DNA from 3 places in the Staphylococcus ureilyticus genome. Region 2 is predicted to be linked to each of the others. Evidence: riboswitches for the same ligand, from Rfam matches in the RefSeq annotation. Region 2 holds a riboswitch; each other region holds the start of a gene.

Region 1 (5,073 bases), 1.2 Mb from region 2:
GAACGTGGTCTGGTATATTGTGGAAATTCTAATAATCCATCCTGAAAAGAATCATCTTCATGTGATTGTTGATTACCTAAAACACCTGGAATTAATCTTACAATTGCATCGGTCATTACCATCGCAGGTAATTCTCCACCTGTTAAAACATAATCTCCCATAGAAATTTCATCCGTAACTAAATGCTGACGGATACGTTCATCATATCCTTCATAATGCCCACAAATAAAAACTAAATGTTCGGAATGACTGAGTTCCTGTGCAATTTCTTGATTAAATGGTCTACCTTGTGGGCACATTAAAATCACGCGTGTATTTTCTGTTTTTTCAATATTCTTCATCGCATTAAATATAGGTTCTGGTTTAAGCACCATACCTTGCCCACCACCGAAAGGATAATCATCTACTTGATTATGCTTATTTTCAGCAAAATCTCTAAAATCAACAGTATTAATTTGTAGCATTTCCTTATCTTGCGCTCTTTTTAAAATCGATTGATTTAATACACCGTCAAACATTTGAGGGAACAAAGTTAAATAATCTATCTTCATTACTCCAACAGTCCTTCCATAGGCGTAATATCAATACGTCTACCTTCAATATCTATATGTTTAACAACATCTTCTATATATGGTATAAGATATTCTTTATCCCCTTTGACAACCCATACATCATTGGCACCCGTTTCAAAAATTTCTATCACTCTTCCAACAGGAGTTTCATTATCATCGAATACGGTACAACCAATAATATCTGAGTAATAGTATTCGTGCTCCCCTAATTCAATTTCTTCATGATCTCGTTCTTGTAATAGGATTTCACCTTTTAAATGCTCAATATCATTAATATTGTTGATACCTTCAAAGGTCAACATGTGCAAGCCTTTATGCATACGATATGTCGCAATTTTCAATTCTATTGTTGGTTCGTTTTGACGTTCTATCATCACAGTTTCACCTGGTTGAAAGCGTACATCTGTAAAATCTGAGTGAGATTTGACTTTAATTTCGCCTTTTATACCATGTGTATTGATAATTTTGCCTATTTCTACTTTCATATAAGCTCCTCCGATAATGTATATGTATCATTGAAATTCGTTATTTTTTATTTTTCGACTAAAATAATTATAACATGAATTGTTAGTATTATTTTAAACCTTCTCTATATGTTATGAGCTAAAATATTGTATAAATCATCTTAAGTCATTCTTGATCAATGTATTCACTCGTATAAGCCTACTAAATTGTTGATGTTGCTTTATATAAATGATTACCGGTATGCTAATTTAAAAGGCTGGGACAAACGAATTGTCTCAGCCTTTTATGATTATATTGGCATGCACAATGGTTAACATTCAACCATAGTCATCCATACCGAGATGAGTCGTCGAAATCATTTTAAATGACTACGATTTCCACGACTCTCTCTTTTTTTAAAATTTTTATGTGCTAATAATGACGATTATTTTTGATCGTCAAATTTTTTCAAGATACCTTCTCTTGATAAGATGTTGTGTACAGTATCTGTTGGTTTAGCACCATTTTTCAACCATTTTAATGCTAACTCTTCGTCAATTTTAACTTCTGGAGCATTTACATTATTTGGATTATAAGTTCCGATTTGTTCGATGTTACGACCATCACGTGGCGCACGAGCATCTGCTGCTACGATACGATAGAATGGATTTCTTTTTGAGCCTAAACGTGTTAAACGTAATTTAACTGCCATTTATATTCTCTCCTTTGATTGTTCTAATTTTTATTTTCTACAAGAAATAATATTAACAGTTATCTAGAAGTTTGTAAAGAGTTTCTTCTTTACCATTTTATACTTTTAATCACTTCATTGTACCAATATTATTTTCGATATCATCGTAAACTTGACATTAACTATTAAACACTATAAATTGAAAATAAATTAAATATTAAATGCACTAGGGGTGTTTTTTAACTGAGATGAGATTTACTCAAACCCTTTGAACCTGATCTAGTCCATACTAGCGGAGGGAAGTGTTACAAAAATAACAAAGCTATATCAACATATTAACTATAGATTGTAGATTTTTAGTACACAGCTTCTCTTATGGAGGTTGTGTATTTTTTTATTTAATAAATGATTCTAGGAGTGAAATGATGAGTAAAACAATACTTATAACTGGTAGCAGTAGAGGATTAGGCGCATCCATTGCAAAAACTTTAGGTAGCCAAGGGCATCATGTAATTATCAATTATTTTCAGAATAAGACATTAGCAGAAAAGGTTGTAGACGAAATTGGTCACGAACATGCAATTGCGATTCGTGCTGATGTCACAGACAGAGCACAAGTAGATCAATTAATTGCAGAAGCCACCAATCATTTTGGAAAAATAGATGCTGTTGTGAATAATGCGCTTATAGGGTTTAAATTTGATCCTTCTCGCCAAAAATCATTTAAAGACTTAAATTGGTCAGATTACCAACAACAAATTGACGGCACTCTAAAAGGCGCTTTTAATGTAACCCAAAGTGTTATCGACCAATTTATTGAGCATAAATCAGGTACTATTATATCTATCGGAACGAATTTATACCAAAACCCTGTCGTTCCCTATCATGAATATACTACCGCTAAATCAAGTTTAATCGGTTTTACAAGAAATATTGCTGCTGAACTTGGTCAATATGGCATCAAAGCTAATGTCGTTTCTGGTGGTTTATTAAAAACTACAGACGCCAGTGCTGCCACTTCAGATGAAGTATTTGAATTAATTGAACAGACTACACCATTACATAAAGTAACAACACCACAAGATGTAGCAAATATGGTAGCATTTCTAGTTAGCGATCAAGCTAATGGTATCACTGGTCAAAATATTACCGTAGATGGCGGTTTAACAATGAACTAAAATATGGAGGGCATCAATTATGACGCACGATCAACATCTCAATATAGGTGTATTAATTTACGGTTGTGGCCATCACCAAGCTGCATGGCGTATGCAAGATTCTAGTATTGAACGAATCGGTGATATCAATTATTATCAATCGTTAGCTCGACTATCAGAACGAGGCTTGCTAGATGCTATATTTTTTGCTGATAATCAATCTTTTCCTGCAAAAACGGATAATGACATGCCTGCTTTTTGGTTTGACCCTTTAATGAATTTAGCAGCAATTGCGCAAGTAACTCATAATATAGGTCTTGTTGCGACTATCTCAAGTACATTTTCGAATCCTTTTACTGCTGCAAGACAATTATTGAGTCTTGATCATATGAGCCAAGGACGTGCAGGTTGGAATTTAGTAACATCTATGACGGATTTAGAAGCTGCAAATCATAGCATGTCTAGTTTACCCGCACATCACGAACGCTACAAAAAAGCAGATGAATTTGCATGTGTTATGAATCAACTATTAACATCTTGGAGCTTAGAAGATTTTGTACATGACAAGACACAAGATATTCTAATCAATGCAAATCATATCCATGCCATTAGTCATACTGGAGAACACTTTAAAGTACAAGGACCTTTAACAACACCAAGTAGCCTACAAGGAAAACCTGTTGCTATGCAAGCTGGTGCATCCGACCCTGGTATTGCACTAGCTACGAAATACGCAGATGCCGTTTATGCAGTAGCTTGGAATATACAACAAGCTACTATATTTAGAAAAAGATTAAATCATCAACTGGAATTAGCAGGTAAATCAAAGAACAGTTTGAAAGTCTTTCCAGGACTAGTCACATATGTCGCACCAACATACGAAGAAGCTTATGCTAAAAAGCAAAAACTAGACACACATTTAGCAACTGAAACAGCATTAAATCAATTAGAATTTTTCATTCATCAAGATTGTCATAATTGGGATTTGGATGAACCGGTCCCACCTTTACCACCATTGGAATCTTTTAATGGCCCTAAAGGTCGTTACCAAACTGTATTGGAAATTATAAAAGATAAAAACCCAACTTTACGACAATTGTTAGGCTATCTCAGTGCAGGTGGTGGACACTTGACACTCATCGGAACGCCTGAACAGATTGTTGACGAAATGGAACGTTGGTTCAATGCAGGGGTAGCTGATGGATTTAATTTAATGCCACCAACTTTACCAAATAGCTTAGAAGATTTTGTAGATTACATCATTCCTGAATTACAAAAAAGAAATCTTTTTAGAATACAATATGAGGGTAAGACATTTAGGGAAAATATGAATTTACCTAAATCAAATTAAATAACTTCCCACCTACACATAAAATTTCATCATTTAATATTTTCCATGATTTTGTAACGCGCTGACGCCTAGGGTTATGATATGAACGAGAGACTACTGGCTCGAGCCATATCCCCAGGCAAGCATGCGCGAGCAAAATCTCAATTCATATAAAAAGGACCAATCCATTTTCATACGGATTAGTCCTTTATTCGTAATGAGCCTTATGTTCCACTCACTGCTTTTACAACTATTTTATAGACAATTGTTAAAACGGTAAATTCATACCATTTAACATATTCTCCATTTGCTTACGTTTACCTTTTTTACCTTTGCCGCCACCAGAAAATTGCTTCATCATTTTCTTCATTTCGTTAAATTGTTTCATCAATCTGTTAACTTCTTGAACAGTACGTCCTGAACCCTTAGCTATACGTTTTTTACGTGATACATTTAATGTTTCTGGGTTATTACGTTCATTAGGTGTCATAGATTGAATAATAGCTTTAATATGGTCAATTTGTTTATCATCCATATTAAGATTATTCATCCCTTTCATTTTGTTCATACCAGGAATCATTTTCATAATGTCATCTAATGGACCAAGGTTTTTAACTTGATCTAATTGTTCTAAGAAATCTTCCAAAGTAAATGATGACGTACGCATTTTCTTTTCTAAATCTTTCGCTTTATCTTCATCTACATCTTGTTGTGCTTTTTCTATTAAACTTAATACATCACCCATACCTAATATTCGAGAAGCCATACGTTCTGGATGAAATGGTTCTAAACCATCTAATTTTTCACTCATACCAACAAATTTAATTGGCTTTTGTGTCACTGATCTAATTGATAAAGCAGCACCACCACGTGTATCAC
Region 2 (5,073 bases):
ATTAGCATTTTCGTTAATAACTGTTGGATCTTTTGTAATAAGTTTCGTTAAATTTTGTTCTAATTTATTCATTTTACCCCTTCTTTTCTATATATTGTATATAAAAATAATTTATACCACAATATATAGTGTTTCAATGTTGAGAAGAGCTGTTAACAAATATGTCACAAATTTGTTACGATTTAAGAAACTTTAATTTTTATTCTAAAATTTTTGCTTTTGAGAAATGTAAATGTCCTATTTTATGCTTTTAGCAAAATGTGTATATAATGCTTGCGCCTGTCCTTCATCTTCCAAGCCATAAACATTCATACGACCATCTTTAAATAAAGTAATATTGATTTCGTTATAAGAAAGTAATTTAGCAAAGCTATTGGCCTTTTTAATTTTGGCAGGTAGGTAATGTGCATATTCAAAAATATTTTCATCGAAACGAAGCAAAAATGTATTGCCACATTGAGATTCTACGTTTGTATGTTGAGGTTGGTTCAGTAAATCATATCTCTGATGTACACAAATGCTACAATCGTCATTTTTAAGTTGGTTGATATTCACTGTATGGTACTGGATTGAAAAAGTATCTAGCGTTATTAATTTTTGAGAGAATCCAGATGCTGTTATCCAACGTAATAATTCCGAAACTTCCATGCTAGCTACTTGGTAAATAACTGTAGGTAACACACCATTAATAGAACAACTTTCTGCAGATTCTGGCATCTTATCGAGCACGCATTTTAAACATGGGCCTTTATAATCAATACCATAAACGGTACCTTGACTTCCGATTGCTGCCCCATAAATCCAAGGTATCGAAAATTTATGGCATACTTCGTTAATCAAGTATCTAATTTTAAAATGATCCATGCCATCCATGACGATATCAGGATTTGATTTTCTTAAAATGTGTTCAATGTTGGTGCAAGTTATTTCTTTGTATAATGTGTTGATTTTAATATTAGAATTTATATCTAACAAATGCTTTTTTAGTGCTTCTACTTTAGGCATCATCGTTTGTGCATCGTTTTCAGTATAAGTGGCTTGTCTATGCAAATTTGATAATTCTACAATATCCATATCAATAATCGTAAGCTCGCCAATCCCCATACGTGTTAATATTTCTGCACAATGACTTCCTAACGCTCCTGCTCCTACAATCATCACATGTGTTTGCGCTAGTTTACGCTGGCCTTGTTCACCAAAATTTTTATAGCGTATTTGACGAGAATATCTTTCCATCATAAAAATCCGATGCCTTCTGTTGGACTTGAAGCTTGAGCTGTGTACTTAACTGGTATTCTCCCTGCTTGATAACTCATTCTTCCTGCTTGAATACCCAACTTCATGGCTTCTGCCATTTTCCCTGGATCTTTCGCACTAGAAATTGCTGTGTTTAATAAAATGGCGTCGGCCCCTAATTCCATAGCATGACATGCATCTTTTGGTGATCCAACCCCTGCATCCACAATTACGGGTACATTGGCGCGTTCAATAATATAACGTAGATTTAAAGGGTTGTTTATTCCTCTTCCTGTACCAATAGGTGAAGCTAGTGGCATAATCGCGTGTACTCCTAATTCTTCTAAACGCTTAGCAAGTACAACATCATTTGAAATGTAAGGACACACTGTATAACCTTTTTCTAGTAAAACCTTGCACGCCTCATATGTTTCTAGCGGATCAGGTAGTAAGGTTTCCTGATCACCTATCACTTCTACTTTAATCATGTCACAAAGATTGGCATGATTAGCAATTTCTGCAATTCTTATCGCTTCCTCAGCTGATGTTGCTCCAGCAGTATTAGGAAAAGTAACAAAATTTGATAAGTCAACTTTTGCTAAAGGGTTAGGAAATTTCTCATCATATAAGTTCATTCGACGTACTGCAAAAGTTAAAACCTCTGTTTCAGACGCATTTATTGCCTCTTTTTGAATGGCTTCTGTTTCAAATTTACCAGTACCTAATAACAATCTTGAATTGAATTCAAATTTTCCTATTTTAAACATCTTATCCGCCTCCTACAAATTCTAATAATTCTAAACAATCTTTATCATTAACGATATGATTCTGAAATTGGTTTTGCTTAATTAATTTTTTATTATGTTCAACAATCACTCTTTTTTCGTCTAAACCAAGTGTTTGCAATACCTCTTGTATATTCAAAGGATTTTCAAATGTGAAATTATCACCATTAATAATGCAATGCATCATGATTCATTCCTTTCTCGCTAATTGATTAGTAAATCATTAATTTTGTGTTGTTTCATAATTTAACCATGCTCTGTGTAACGCTTGCACTGTTTTTATTGAGTGATTAAAAATAGAAATACCTGCGATACCTTGAAATCCCTTAGGCAAATGAGGCATAGTTGTTAAATTAATACCACCTAATGCGATTACGGGAATATCACTTTTCAATGCTTCATTGACCTCACTAAATGATCTAGGGGTTAACCCCTTTTTAGACTTTGTTTCAAATACGTGCCCATAAAGTACAAAATCTAAATTTAAATCTGCTGCATATTGAATTGCATGACTACTGTGTGTAGACATACTTATTTTTATGTCTGAACAATGTTGCTTTAAAGCACGGATTTGCTCATCATTTTCTCTAAAATGTATGCGTGATAAGCCGCAAGATTGGAGTACACGATAATCACTGTGAATAATAATTTTATCTTTTGGAAAATGTTGTTGCTTTAGTTGGTTAACCCATTCAATCTTCTCAGAAGTACACATCGGTGACCTGACGATGAGATAATCAATATAAGGTTCAATTTCACAATAATTCGCGCTATCTTTCTTGGTTAATTTATGATAATTGGTAATCGCAATAATCACTATAATCACTCCTAAAAATAAAAAAACGTTACTTTTCCAAATAGGAAAAATAACGTTAATATGAACGGACTAATACGGTTTATAACGCCACTTTTCCTACGCCAGTACAAACTGGATCAGGTTCAAGGAATTCTAGCGTATCACGCTCGTCTCAGCCTTTTATCATAAAGGCACTTCCAGTGGTCTAAACTTATCTCTATTTAATTGATATGCATTTTATGTTTATTTCATGTTTAATTTAACGTAAAAACTGTATTTTTTCAACCGTCTATATTTTTCAAGCTTTTTATTTTCCAAGAAATATCATAAGAAATAGTGACATAATCGCACGGATATCATAATTTTATTGCGATAACTTTAATAATTCTTTTGTTATTTTTTTGGTATCACCATAGATTTTTTTATATATTGCAAAATACTGCTTATATTGCATATGGTTTTCTATACATGGTTCAAATACTTTATCATATTGTATAAATTGTCTTACCATCTCAGCGGTATCATGAAACCACCCTACACCTTTTGCTGCTATCATTGCTGCACCCATACTTGGTCCCTCTTCATGCTTTAATTTATATACTTTAGCGTTGAAGATATCAGCTTGTAATTGAAGCCAAAAATCACTTTTAGCTCCACCACCAATAGAAGTCATTTCTTTAATTTTTTTATCATTTTCACGTAAATAATAGATAGATTCATATAATGCAAAAGTGATGCCTTCAATCACAGCACGAGCCATATCTTTATTATTATGCATATGACTTAAGCCAATAAAACTTCCTCTAATTTGACTATCACCATGGGGTGTACGTTCTCCTGATAAATATGGTGCATATATTAAACCATTACTCCCTAGAGAAGATTGTTTAGCTTCATCCAAAATTTGACTATAAGTTAAGCTTGGCGTAATGTTTTTTTGAAACCATTTTAAACTATCGCCTGCAGCTAATATGACACCCATTGCGTAAGATTTTTGAGGGAGCACATGATTAAAATGATGTATATTGTGACCATAAGTCCCTGTATTCTCAGAATCACACGCTAATATGACACCAGAAGTACCAATACTACATAATGTATCGCCATCACTAATAGCGCCTGCTCCTAATGCGCCACAGGCATTGTCTCCGCCCCCAGCATATACTGCAACATTTTTATCTAAACCTAATTCCTCTGCAATTGAAGTATTAAGGTACCCTACAAAATCTTGTGATTCAATTAATTTTGGACAAAGTTGGTATACACCATAATATTCACAAATATTTTTATTCCAACACTTATTTGCTATATCCATTAACAATGTGCTTGATCCGTCAGAATATTCCATATATATCGTATCTGTGAATTTAAATCTCACATAATCTTTAGGCAATAAGAACACATTTGCTTTGGTCCAAATCAATGGTTCGTTTTCTTTTACCCATAACAACTTAGTTAATGTAAATCCTTCTAACACAGGATTATCCATGACATATTCACCAAATTGTTGTTTTATTTGTTCACACTGAAATGTGGATCTTGTATCATTCCATAAAATGGCATTTCTAAGTGATTGAAATTGATGGTCAAGTAACACTAAACTATGCATTTGACCAGAGAATGATATACCTTTAACCTTCATATCTACTAACTTCTCCGAATTCAATAAGTACTTTATACAATCTTTAGAGGCTTCAAACCAATCTTCTGGATTTTGTTCACTAAAACCTGTTTGTTGATTAATAACATGAATTGATTCACTAGTAACATTTAAAACGTCACCTTTTTTATTAATAGCAATGGCTTTAACAGAACTTGTACCGATATCTATGCCTAATACAATCTCTTTCACATATACCATCCTTTAATTTATAGTTATTTTTTAACTATTTATTTTCAATGTCATTCACGTTATATTTATAGCACAATATATTTGAAAATAAAAATTGTTTTTATAAAAAAATATTTTTAGTTCAATTTTTATACATCAAACAAGTAACAACAATGAATGACATAACATTTTTACATCCAGAAATGTAGTGATACTGTTTTCAATGTTTTAAAATACATTAGCTATTTTTAAGTTCGTACAAATTTATTAAAACTAAAACAAAAAAGCACTGAGATATTTTTTCTCAGTGCATAAAAGTATAAGTAATGATAATGCATGTAACCTTTTAAGTATCTAAAATAGTAGTTTAGAAGCGTAAATAACAACCACCACAGTAATTGAACTTAATAAAGTAGATAAAAAAA
Region 3 (5,073 bases), 690 kb from region 2:
GCTTAGAAGTTGAAATCACGAAGCTCAGAGGCCCTATTGGTAAAGGTAGTGCTAAGGCAACAGTAGATGGACAGTTAGCATGTAGTTGTGAGTTAACATTTGCTTTACAAGACAAATAATAAAAAATAGTGTTACAGACTGTTTAAAACGGGCTGTAACACTATTTTTTATTTATCTACTTTTTCATCCTTCAGTCTTGGTTTAGATTGCATCATTCTATTAAAGGATTTCTTCAAGTCTTCACCAGATAAACCTTCATCTATTAATTGTTCTAATAAACTTTCAGCATAAACTTGTCTTAATGTGTAAATGTGACATTCACAAACAACAGAAATTGTATTTTCTAATTGAATGATATGTTTAATGGTTGCATCAAATAAAGCTGGATCGTTAGCAGGTCTAGTGATAACGACACGTATGTCTAATAATGTTTCGTTATCCATATATGTTTTCATAGTTTCATAATGATAATCTGAAATGACGATTTCAAGCAACCAGCCAGTGCCACTGTTTTCCTTATTGATGATGACACCATCTTCTAATTCGTACTCAGTTAAACCACCATTTTCTGATACGATTTGAAATCGAACAGCTTTAAATGTTTTCATCGTCTCACATCCATTTAATTAATTTAAACTCTACATAAAATGTATTTATATTATCATTATAACGTAATTTTCTATGATAAAGGTGAAAAAAGTAGAATTTTGTAGTCATTTACTTTTTGAAATTATAAAAACTGTATTTTGACGGAATCATGTGAATTTTTTATGATTTACTTATAGAGGAGGTGACATATGATTAACAGTATTGTCATTGTAGGGAGACTAACAAAGGACCCTAAAATTTATGAGAAGGAAGGTAATAAACTAGCTACATTTTGCGTAGCCGTCCCAAGAAATTATAAAGATAAAAATCAAAAAGTTATTTGTGATTATTTATTTTGTAAGGCATTCGGAAAAATTGCTAATAATGTCGAAAAATATATCAATCAAGGTTCATTGGTTGGTATAACTGGACAAATGCAATCGAGAAAATTTGAAAAAGAAGGACAGATGCATTTTGTATCAGAAATTTTTATTGAAACTATTAAATTTATGTCCCCACGTTCTAAAAATGAAGATGAAACACTTTTTGATCCACTTCCAATAGATCAAAACCCAGATCTTATAAGTCAATTTGATTTTGAAGAAAACGAAATTTATGAAATTGTATAATATTTCAAGCACTCCCAACTCCCCGTTAATTTAACCCATCAAATCTAATATATTTAATCCTACTATTTAATTATACTTCTATCAGGCTATTCTTATTGTCTATTAAATTAACAATAGACAATAGGAATAGCTAAAATACATACTTTATAGGAAAATGTACTTTTATAAGAAGGTAGAAATTTATCTCGAAATAATACAGAATAATCTGATAAATTACAATTTTATTACACTCACTATATTTGTTAAATAGTCACATAAACTTTCATAGCAGTTTTCAACATAGTTGATGATGCTTATATTCTATTTTATAAATGTAATCACCATGTAAAGAAAGGGTGTACTTTTTTATTTGGCTGTAACCTACTACTGTTTTTAAGATGTTATAGTTGTACTTGCAAATTAATCATAACGAAAAAATTATTTACCTTATAGGAGGAATTTTTAAAAATGAAAAAAACAGTATTAGCTTCAACATTAGCAGTAGGTTTAGGCGTAACAGGATTTGCAGCAGGAAACTCAGCAGACGCAGCTGAACAAGGTGTTGACAAAGCAGAATTAGCAAACTTAGCACAATCTAATCCAGAACAATTAAATGCATCACCTGTACAAGAGGGTGCATATAACTATAACTTTAATTATAATGGTACAAATTATAATTTTGAATCAGATGGCCAAACATGGTCATGGAGTTTTGGTGGAGGTTCTAGTGAAGATGTATCATCAGAACAAACAACTTCTGTTGAACAACCTCAACAAGCACAAACTGAACAACCAGCTCAACAAGCTGCTCCACAAACTGAACAAACACAACAACCACAACAAGAAGCAACTACAAAAGCTTCAACTCAATCATCAAGCTCAAATGAAGCTTCAACTAGCTCATCAGGTGTGAATGCACACTTACAACAAATTGCACAACGTGAATCAGGTGGCGATATTCATGCTACAAACCCATCATCAGGTGCTTCAGGTAAGTTCCAATTCTTACAAAGTACATGGGATTCAGTAGCTCCAGCTGAATATCAAGGTCAACCAGCTGCTAACGCACCAGAAGCAGTTCAAGATGCAGCAGCTCAAAAATTATATGATGAAGTTGGCCCTTCACAATGGGTTACAGCATAATATAACAAAATACAATAAAGTTTATTTTTGGAAAAGCTGAGACAATTTAATTGTCTCAGCTTTTTATTGTTATATTAAGTTAGTGCTAATTATGCATGAACGATAGCCAAAGTCCTGCATATTTTTTCTTATAAATAATATGCATCTAGAGTATATAAAGCTAATCATATGTACATTTAACTTAGTTTATAACTGTTGGGAGTACAATCATATTAAAGGTTTTTGTATTACTAGAATGTTTATATAAACCATTTTATTGCAATAGTTGATGTACTTTGATATGTTTTATATAAATACATAATAAAGAAACTACTAGGGGAGCCTTATGGCTGAGATGAGAAATTCAGACCCTTATAACCTGATTTGGTTAAGACCAACGTAGGAAAGTAGCATTCATTAATATTTGGGAAATTGCTCTAATATATATTAATAAACTACATTCCTACGTGGGATGTAGTTTTTTTAATTAGGAGGGCTAAATTTGTTATTTTCACAGGAATTAAAAAAAGCTTCACAACCAATTATTGAGGATATCTATAATGATCCATTTATCCAAGAAATGTTGCATGGTACGATTTCTGAAGAGGCTTTGAAATTTTATTTGAGAGCAGATGCTTCTTATTTAAAAGAATTTGCAAATATATATGCATTGTTAATACCAAAAATGAGTAGATTGGAAGAGGTTCAATTTTTAGTAGAACAAATACAATTTATAGTTGATGGTGAAGTAGAAGCACACGAAATCTTAGCAACATATGTACAACAAAACTATAGTGAAATCGTTCAAGAAAAAGTTTGGCCACCAAGTGGAGATCATTATATCAAACATATGTATTTCAATGCCTATTCAAAAGAAAATGCTGCATATACAATTGCAGCAATGGCACCTTGTCCATATGTGTATCAAGTGATTGCTAAAGAAGCGTTGAAAGACAGTGAATTAAATAAAGACTCAATTTTATCAAAATGGTTTGAATTTTATAGTACGGAAATGGATGAATTGGTAAATATTTTTGATGAATTAATGGACCGATTAACGCAAAATCTTGCAGTTGAAGAAAAAGAAGCAATAAAATCTTGTTTCTTACAAAGTACGATACATGAACGAAATTTCTTTAATATGGCATATATACAAGAAAATTGGTTATACGGAGGTCAAAATAATGAATAAACCTAAGATTGCGTTAACGATTGCTGGAACTGATCCTACCGGTGGTGCAGGTGTCATGGCAGATTTAAAATCATTCCATGCATGTGGTGTATATGGTATGGCTGCAATAACAAGCATTGTGGCTCAAAATACTAAAGGCGTACAACATATTCATAATCTAGATTCACATTGGTTAGAAGAGCAAATGGAAAGTGTATTTTCAGATGAACTACCACATGCTTTGAAAACTGGGATGATTGCATCTAAAGAAATGATGGAGATTATTCAAATGTATTTAAAAAAATACAACAATATTCCATATGTTATCGATCCAGTTATGTTAGCAAAAAGTGGTGATTCTTTGATGGATGATGATGCTAAAGAAAACTTACAAAATATTTTATTGTCTTACGCTACAATAGCGACGCCTAACTTACCAGAAGCTGAAGAAATTACAGGTATTACAATTCATGACCAACAGTCGATTTATCAAGCTGGCAATATATTTATCAATGAAATTGGTAGCAAGGGTGTTGTTATAAAAGGGGGACATTCAAGTGATAAAAATACAGCTATAGACTATTTATTTACACAAGATGATGTGTTTACCTTTGAAGAACCTAGATATGATACAAAACATACACATGGTACAGGATGTACTTTTTCAGCTGTTATTACTGCAGAGTTAGCAAAAGGTAAATCGATGTTCGATGCAGTTCAAAAAGCGAAGAAATTTATTTCACTTAGTATTAAACATACACCAGAAATTGGTTTAGGTAGAGGTCCAGTAAACCATTTTGCATATATGAAGGAAGTTGGTTTAGATGATGAATAATTTAGAAAAATTAAGGGCGGATCAACCGCTTGTCATTTGTTATACAAATGATGTAGTTAAAAATTTTACTGCAAATGGTTTGTTAAGTCTTGGTGCTAGTCCAGCAATGAGTGAGGCGCCTGAAGAAGCACATGATATGCTGACAGCTGCAAACGCTTTGTTAATAAATATTGGTACGTTAACAAAAGAAAGAGAACAAGATATTTTAAAAATCGCCAAAACAGCGAATCATCTTGGCAAACCGATTATATTTGATCCTGTTGCTGTAGGTGCTTCACAATACCGCAAAGATTTTTGCAAAAAGTTTCTCAATGAAATAAAAGTTACTGTTATTAAAGGAAATGCTTCTGAAATTTTAACGTTAATTAATAGCGATACTAAAATGAAGGGAACTGACAGCGATAGTAGTTTAGATTCAGTATCAATTGCAAAAGAAGCACGCAAACACTTTAATACGTCTATTGTCATAACTGGCAAAGAGGATGTTATTGCTCAGAATGAACACATATTTAAACTATCTAACGGATCTCCATTGTTGGCAAGAATAACTGGTGCTGGTTGCTTATTAGGAGCAATAGTAGCAAGTTTTGTTGACTCAGAAACCCCATCTATAAATGCGTTAATAGAAGCGGTCTCTCTATATAATATCGCTGCAGAAAAAGCTGAACAAAATTCAGCAGGACCTGGTAGTTTTAAAGTAGAATTGTTAAATGCATTGTATAATATGACCTTTGAAACTGATATACAAT

The links. Region 2 has a riboswitch for thiamine pyrophosphate ahead of MUA21_RS12005 (thiamine phosphate synthase). Riboswitches for the same ligand answer to the same signal wherever they lie in the genome.
Region 1: it holds a riboswitch for thiamine pyrophosphate, as region 2 does, so the genes downstream of both, MUA21_RS04620 (3-oxoacyl-ACP reductase) here and MUA21_RS12005 (thiamine phosphate synthase) in region 2, are expected to answer to the same signal.
Region 3: it holds a riboswitch for thiamine pyrophosphate, as region 2 does, so the genes downstream of both, tenA (thiaminase II) here and MUA21_RS12005 (thiamine phosphate synthase) in region 2, are expected to answer to the same signal.

The regions. Positions count from the first base shown of each region.
Region 1 covers NZ_CP094825.1:947,019-952,091, reverse strand. Annotated here, with positions in the region: gene trmD (tRNA (guanosine(37)-N1)-methyltransferase TrmD) at 1-551, opposite strand, end outside; gene rimM (ribosome maturation factor RimM) at 551-1,057, opposite strand; gene rpsP (30S ribosomal protein S16) at 1,462-1,728, opposite strand; TPP riboswitch at 1,926-2,025, shown strand; gene MUA21_RS04620 (3-oxoacyl-ACP reductase) at 2,133-2,885, shown strand; gene MUA21_RS04615 (LLM class flavin-dependent oxidoreductase) at 2,905-4,215, shown strand; gene ffh (signal recognition particle protein) at 4,463-5,073, opposite strand, start outside.
Region 2 covers NZ_CP094825.1:2,449,521-2,454,593, forward strand. Annotated here, with positions in the region: partial or broken gene nrdD (anaerobic ribonucleoside-triphosphate reductase) at 1-72, opposite strand, end outside; gene MUA21_RS11990 (ThiF family adenylyltransferase) at 238-1,236, opposite strand; gene MUA21_RS11995 (thiazole synthase) at 1,236-2,003, opposite strand; gene thiS (sulfur carrier protein ThiS) at 2,005-2,205, opposite strand; gene MUA21_RS12005 (thiamine phosphate synthase) at 2,245-2,838, opposite strand; TPP riboswitch at 2,914-3,026, opposite strand; gene xylB (xylulokinase) at 3,182-4,669, opposite strand; gene MUA21_RS12015 (AEC family transporter) at 5,003-5,073, opposite strand, start outside.
Region 3 covers NZ_CP094825.1:1,762,099-1,767,171, reverse strand. Annotated here, with positions in the region: gene fabZ (3-hydroxyacyl-ACP dehydratase FabZ) at 1-119, shown strand, start outside; gene MUA21_RS08775 (YwpF-like family protein) at 168-608, opposite strand; gene MUA21_RS08770 (single-stranded DNA-binding protein) at 798-1,217, shown strand; gene MUA21_RS08765 (transglycosylase family protein) at 1,665-2,339, shown strand; TPP riboswitch at 2,644-2,741, shown strand; gene tenA (thiaminase II) at 2,821-3,510, shown strand; gene thiD (bifunctional hydroxymethylpyrimidine kinase/phosphomethylpyrimidine kinase) at 3,503-4,324, shown strand; gene thiM (hydroxyethylthiazole kinase) at 4,317-5,073, shown strand, end outside.